Linked DNA regions of Rhodopseudomonas palustris. The protein of the gene in region 1 interacts with the protein of each later gene in a pairwise test. Links are inferred from orthologs where the notes say so. Each region holds a gene or a part of one and is shown in the gene's direction. Other genes may lie near its edges. The genes, in order: RPPS3_RS14940 and mobA.

The links.
Region 2: the proteins of RPPS3_RS14940 (region 1) and mobA interact in binary tests that used the Escherichia coli proteins (3 or more experiments, as listed by UniProt). The link is inferred for Rhodopseudomonas palustris from one-to-one orthologs.

What each region holds. Positions count from the first base shown.
Region 1 is NZ_CP019966.1:3,193,920-3,197,117, forward strand. The notes cover bases 81-2,961. They hold RPPS3_RS14940 (molybdopterin molybdotransferase MoeA), read left to right. Parts: upstream 81-855; coding sequence 856-2,067; downstream 2,068-2,961. Other genes in these bases: arr (NAD(+)--rifampin ADP-ribosyltransferase), read left to right, coding at 81-276; RPPS3_RS14935 (hypothetical protein), read right to left, coding at 328-657; lexA (transcriptional repressor LexA), read left to right, coding at 2,244-2,954. Also shown: more of arr, read left to right, coding at 1-80; RPPS3_RS14950 (ComEC/Rec2 family competence protein), read right to left, coding at 3,014-3,198. UniProt on the Escherichia coli protein: Catalyzes the insertion of molybdate into adenylated molybdopterin with the concomitant release of AMP.
Region 2 is NZ_CP019966.1:4,022,753-4,025,918, forward strand. What follows is about bases 165-3,013. They hold mobA (molybdenum cofactor guanylyltransferase MobA), read left to right. Parts: upstream 165-1,203; coding sequence 1,204-1,824; downstream 1,825-3,013. Other genes in these bases: RPPS3_RS24900 (hypothetical protein), read left to right, coding at 335-787; RPPS3_RS18730 (sulfurtransferase TusA family protein), read right to left, coding at 820-1,077; RPPS3_RS18740 (alcohol dehydrogenase), read right to left, coding at 1,937-2,989. Also shown: RPPS3_RS18745 (NAD(P)H-dependent flavin oxidoreductase), read right to left, coding at 3,069-3,166. UniProt on the Escherichia coli protein: Transfers a GMP moiety from GTP to Mo-molybdopterin (Mo-MPT) cofactor (Moco or molybdenum cofactor) to form Mo-molybdopterin guanine dinucleotide (Mo-MGD) cofactor.

The sequences.
Region 1 (3,198 bases):
GGCACGCTGGACGCTTCGATCTGGGGCGCCGAGCTCGCCGCCGGCGATGCGCCGCAGCGGATCTATGTGGTCGAACCGACCGGCCCGTTCGAAGACGATCCCAATCTCACCGACAAGAAATTTCCCGGCAATCCGACGCTGTCCTATCGCTCGAAGCATCCGCTGCGCATCGTCGCCGAAGTGACCAAGTGGCAGGGCCACTCGCCGGAGCGCGTACAGCAGATGAAGGACGGTCTCGCCCGCCTCAGCGCCGAAGGCGCCGAGATCATCGATTAACGCTTCAGAAGCACTGCGGCGTGGACTCGCGCGCAATGCCGCGACCGTTCGTTACTGCGCCGGCAGCGCCCGGCAATCCATCGAGTACACCAGCTCGCCCTTGGCGGTGCGGCCGATCGGCTGGCACGGCGTCGACGTACGGCTCGCCTGTGCGCTCGGCGCTGCCGCAGGCCGCGCGGCTTCGCTCGGAGCCGCGGCCGGCGCGGCTACAGGGGCCGCTGCAGGCTCAGGCGCGGATGCGGATGGCGGGCCGTAATCGCCGGCGTTGAACGACGGCGCCCAGCCTTTGCTCCAGTCGTGGCGCATCCAATACACCGAGCCGAACGCGATGATGCCGACCACGACCATGATCCGCAGGAACCATTTCGGGAAATCTTCCATCTGCGCGCTCCACGTCCGCTCGATGCCTGGAACCGGTCGTACAGGCGAAGACGACGGTTCGACAATAATGATTTAGGCCGACGCGGCGGCACGCCGCGCTCGCCGCCGACGCCGAGCGCATCTTGCGCGGGCGCTGCGCGCCACCTAAAGCCGGATCGTGACGGTTCGATTTCAACTTGCCTGCGAGGGAGAGGCCCGATGGCTCTGATGCCGGTCGACGACGCGCTGGCCGCGGTGCTGGCTGGTGCGCATGGACTCGACACCGAGCTGGTCGCGATCGAGGACGCGCACCGCCGCGTGCTGGCGCGCGATCTCGCCGCGCTGCGGACCCAGCCGCCGCAGGCGATGTCGGCAATGGACGGCTACGCCGTGCGCGCTGCGGACGTGGCGGCGACACCGGCAACGCTCCGGGTGATCGGCGAGATCGCGGCCGGCCGCCCGGCGACGATCGGCATTGGCCCAGGCGAAGCGCTGCGCATCTTCACCGGCGGCGTGGTGCCGGACGGTTCGGACGCCGTGGTGATCCAGGAAGACACCGTGCGCGACGGCGACCGCGTCACCGTCAATGAAGCCGTCAAACCCGGCCGTCACATCCGCCCGGCCGGAATCGATTTCAAGGAATCCCAGGTGCTGCTGCGCCAGGGTCACCGGCTGAACGACCGCGACCTCGCGCTCGCCGCCGGCATGAACCACGCGGCGCTGCCGGTGCATCGCCGCCCGCGGCTGGCGATGCTCGCCACCGGCGATGAGCTGGTGATGCCGGGCACGGCGCCCGCTCCCGGCCAGATCGTCTATTCCAACGGCTACGCGCTGCGTGCGCTGGCGCGCGCCGAGGGCGCCGACGTGATCGACCTCGGCATTGCCGCCGACACGCTGGAAGCGACCCAAGCCGCGATCCGGCAGGCGCGCGATCTCGGCGTCGATTTGCTCGTCACCACCGGCGGCGCATCGGCCGGCGACCACGATCTGGTCAAAGGCGCGCTGGAGGCCGAAGGCACCACGATCGCGTTCTGGAAGATCGCGATGCGCCCGGGCAAGCCGATGATGCACGGTCATCTCGGCCCGATGCGGGTGATCGGCCTGCCCGGCAATCCGGTGTCGTCCTACGTCTGCGCGGTGCTGTTCATGGTGCCGCTGATCCGCGCGCTGTGCGGCATGAGCGAGCCACGGCATGTCCGCGAGCCGGCGCTGCTCGGCGCGGATCTTTCTGCCAACGATCAGCGCGAGGACTATCTGCGCGCCACGCTGTCGCGCGACGAGACCGGACGGCAGCTCGCCACTCCGGTCGACAGCCAGGATTCGTCGCTGCTGGCGCGGCTGGCATCGGCGGAAGCGCTGATCGTGCGCCCGGCTTTCGCGCCGGCCGCACCCGCCGGTTCACCCTGCGTCATCCTTAAGCTCCCGCTATAGCGACCCGTGAAAATCCTAGATTTCGATTAAGAGGTTGCGGAACACACCCCGAACAGATAGTGTCCGTTCATGATTTGTTTTCGAGATTCGGCGACGGTGACGCTCTCACAAGGGCTCGTGGCCCGAACCGAAACGCACCTCGAACCGGCACATCATCGCCGACTGGGGATTTGCCGATGCTGACGCGCAAGCAGTTTGAGCTGTTGAAATTCATCAACGAGCGACTGAAGGAAGCCGGCGTGCCGCCGTCCTTCGACGAGATGAAGGATGCGCTCGACCTCCGTTCCAAGTCCGGCATCCACCGCCTGATCACCGCGCTGGAAGAGCGCGGCTTCATCCGGCGGCTGCCCAATCGCGCCCGCGCGATCGAAGTCATCAAGCTGCCCGACACCGGCGGGATGCCCGGCAACAGCCGCCGCGGTTTCACCCCGAGCGTAATCGAAGGCAATCTCGGCAAGGTGCGGCCGCCGAGCCCGGCGCCGGCCGAGGATGACCATGATCGCGGCAGCGTCGCGGTGCCGGTGATGGGCCGGATCGCGGCCGGTACGCCGATCGAAGCCCTGCAAAGCCGCAGCCACACCATCAGCGTGCCGGCCGACATGCTCGGCAGCGGCGAGCACTACGCGCTGGAAGTGCGCGGCGACTCGATGGTCGAAGCCGGCATCCTCGATGGCGACATGGCGCTGATCCAGAAGAACGACATCGCCGATACCGGCGACATCGTGGTGGCGCTGATCGACGAAGAGGAAGCTACGCTGAAGCGCTTCCGCCGCCGCGGCGCCTCGATCGCGCTGGAGCCGGCCAACGCCGCCTATGAGGTGCGGATCCTGCCGCCGAACCGCGTCCGCATCCAGGGTAAGCTGATCGGGCTGTACCGCAAGTATTGAGGCGCGCAGCGGACAGAGCTGGTCTCCCGCTCTGTCGTCGGCGTGCGGGCCTTTGCGCCCTACTCGTCGCCCACTTGGTCCTGTGGCGCCGGCGTTGCGTCGATCGGCGCACGGCGGCGGCTTGAAGGTTCGGTCGAGATAGCCGCGTCCGTCGCCGCTGGAGCCCAGGGCCGACTCTGGCCGCGAGGTCGGGCGGCCTCCGCCACGAACAGCCCTCGATCGTTTCCGCGCCGCCGCAGCGCCA
Region 2 (3,166 bases), 830 kb from region 1 along the record:
TCCTAGCGGTCGCAGCTTGTAGAACCTCATGGTGAGGAGGCGCGAAGCGCCGTCTCGAACCATGCGCCGCAGGCGATGTGGCTCCTCATCCTTCGAGACGCCCGGCAAGGCCGAGCTCCTCAGGATGAGGACTTCGGACGCTTGGCAAAGGCCAAATCCGCTTCAACCAATCGATGAAGCGCTCTAGCTCGCGAACCCGGAATCTCGAAGTTATTTTGCGGCTGCGCGGCCGAGCCGTCAGTACCCTGAATCTCCAGATTCCGGGTTCGCCGCTGCGCGGCGCCCCGGAATGACTCGCGCTTGAGTGGTACGTGTTCAGGCCGACGACTTCTTCTTGGCAGACTTGTTCTTGCCAGACTTGCGCGACTACGATTTGCGGCTAGACGATTTTCGCGCGCTGGATGTTTTTCGCGTGCTGGATGACTTCGACGACTTGCGGCCCGATGACTTCTTCGTCCCGGCCCGCGTGCTGCTGGACTTTGTCGTCCTCTTGGTCGTCCTCTTGGTCGTCTTCTTCGTCGTCTTACGGCCGGACTTAGTGGCCTTTTTGGTCGACGCCTTTGCAGCCTTCTTACCGGCTTTCTTCTTTGGCACCTTCGCGCCTTCGGCGCGAGCTTCCGACAGACCGATCGCGATCGCCTGTTTGCGGCTCTTGACCTTCCTGCCGGAGCCGCCGCTCTTCAGCGTACCGGCCTTGCGCTTCTTCATCGCGCGGCCGACCTTGGCGGACGCTTTCTTGGAATATTTCCGGGCCATGATCTCCTCCCTATGGAACGATGATCAATGATACCGGTCGGCGATGGTTCCTTGGCGGAGCTATCAGTCCTGCTCACCGTCCACAGCCGGTGCGCTGGCGAGCTTCTCGATGACGAACACGATCACCTCGTTGCTGCGCTCACTCGTGATGATGCGATCGCCGGTCTCGCCGATCAGCACCGGAATATCGATCAGCGCCATCGGATCGGTGCAGCGGACTTCCAACACATCGCCGGGCTGCAAACGCGGCAGCGCCTTGCGGGTCTTGAGCACCGGCAGCGGGCATTTCAGCCCGGTGAGATCGAGAACAGTCTTGGCCATGGCGGCGGACGATGACGAAGCCGCGGCGCGCGGTCAATTGCCTTCGGCCTCGTTCTTATTGCCGAGCCGCGCCATGGTGAGCTAACGACGGGCATTGCCGAGTGACGACGTGGTGCGGAGTGCGCAATGGCTGATGTTCGACCACCCGCCGTCATCCTGGCCGGCGGCCTTGCCCGCCGGATGGGCGGCGGCGACAAACCACTGCGGTCGATCGCCGGCCGGCCGCTGCTGGCTCATGTGATCGAGCGCCTGCAGCCGCAATGTGGCGCGCTGGCGCTCAACGCCAATGGCGACCCGAGCCGGTTCGGCCGCTTCGCCCTGCCGGTGATCGCCGATACGGTGCACGACTTCCCCGGCCCGCTCGCCGGCGTGCTGGCAGCGATGGAATGGGCGGCGACGGCGCAGCCGTACGCGCAGCATGTTTTGACCGTGCCGGGCGATTGTCCGTTTCTGCCGCGCGATCTGGTGGCTCGGCTCGGTCAGGCCCGACTCGCTCAGAATGCCGAGATTGCCGTGGCGGCATCCGACGGCCACTTGCATCCGGTGATCGCGCTGTGGCCGGTTGCGCTGCGCGAGGCGCTGCGAACCGCCTTGGTCGACGAGGACATCCGCAAGGTCGAACGCTTCACCGCGCGCTATCGGCGCACCGAGGTGGAATGGCCGGTGACGCCATTCGATCCGTTCTTCAACGCCAATACGCCGGAAGATGTCGCGGAAGCCGAACGCATCGCGGCGGGCGACAAATAGCAGGCAATCTCCCCCGTCATTGCGAGCGGAGCGAAGCAATCCAGCCGCGTGCACCGAACTGGATTGCTTCGTCGGCTTCGCCTCCTCGCAATGACGGAGGCGATGTACGAGCCTACGGCGTCAGCACCGCGCGGCCGACCAGCTTGCCCTTCTGCAGATCGAGCAGCGCGTCATAGGCTTGCGGCAAGGCCACCTTGGTGACCGGGATCGGCGACACCTTCTTGGCGCGGACGAGGTCGAGCAATTCCTGCGTCTCCGCAAGATTGCCGACGTAGCTGCCCTGGATGGTGATGGCGCGCATCGGGATGAACGGCAGCGCCCATGGGGCGCCGCCGCCGAACAGGCCGACGATCACCAACTTGCCGCCCTTGGTGAGACAATCGAAGCCGAGCTGCGCGGTCTGCGGATTGCCGACCAGATCGAGCGCGCCGCGCACCGGGCCTTTGGCGATGGCGGCGATCTGCGCCAGCGCCTCGGGGGCCGCAGCATCGACGGTGCCGAGCGCGCCGGCCTTCTGTGCCGCGTCGCGCTTGGCTGCGTCGATATCGACCATGATGGCGCCCTTGCCGCCCATTGCTTTGAGCAGCTCCAGGGCCATCAGTCCGAGTCCGCCGGCGCCGAAGATCACGATCGGGCTGTCGAGGCAGAAGTCGAGCTTCTTCAGCGCGCTGTAGGTGGTGATGCCGGAGCATGCATAGGGCGCCGCGGTGACCGGATCGAGACCATCGAGGCTGAGCAGATAGCGCGGATGCGGCACGATCAGTTCGTCCGAATAGCCGCCGTCGCAATACACGCCGAGAAACCGCGGTTTCAGGCACATGTTTTCGTCGCCGGCTTTGCAAACATCACATTCGCCGCAACCGATCCACGGATACACCAGCGCGATCTCGCCGATCTTGGCGTCCTTGGCATCAGGACCGGCGGCGATGATCTCACCGACGGTCTCGTGCCCCATCGTCAGCGGCAGCGCGACGCCGCGATCCTGCAGCGACAGCCGCTTGCGGCCGTGGCCGAGTTCATAGCCGCCTTCCCAGATGTGCAGATCGCTGTGGCAGATGCCGGCGGCCTTGACGCGCACCAGCACTTGCGTGCCGGTCAATTCCGGCGTCGGCCGGTTGTCTTCGCTCAGCGGTTTGCCGAAATCGGTGACGCGAAAGCTCCTCATGGCGTAGTCTCCCGAGAGTGTTTTTGTTTATCGCCGAAGCATGCCACGGCGCCGCACGGCCGTCGATGGCCGGCGCAGCTTACGCCGCGCTGCGGAATTCGGCCGTGGTCTGCGCCACCAGCTCGGCGATCGGCACGATGCCGCCGATGCCCGACGCCGAATGGCCTGCGCTCCAGA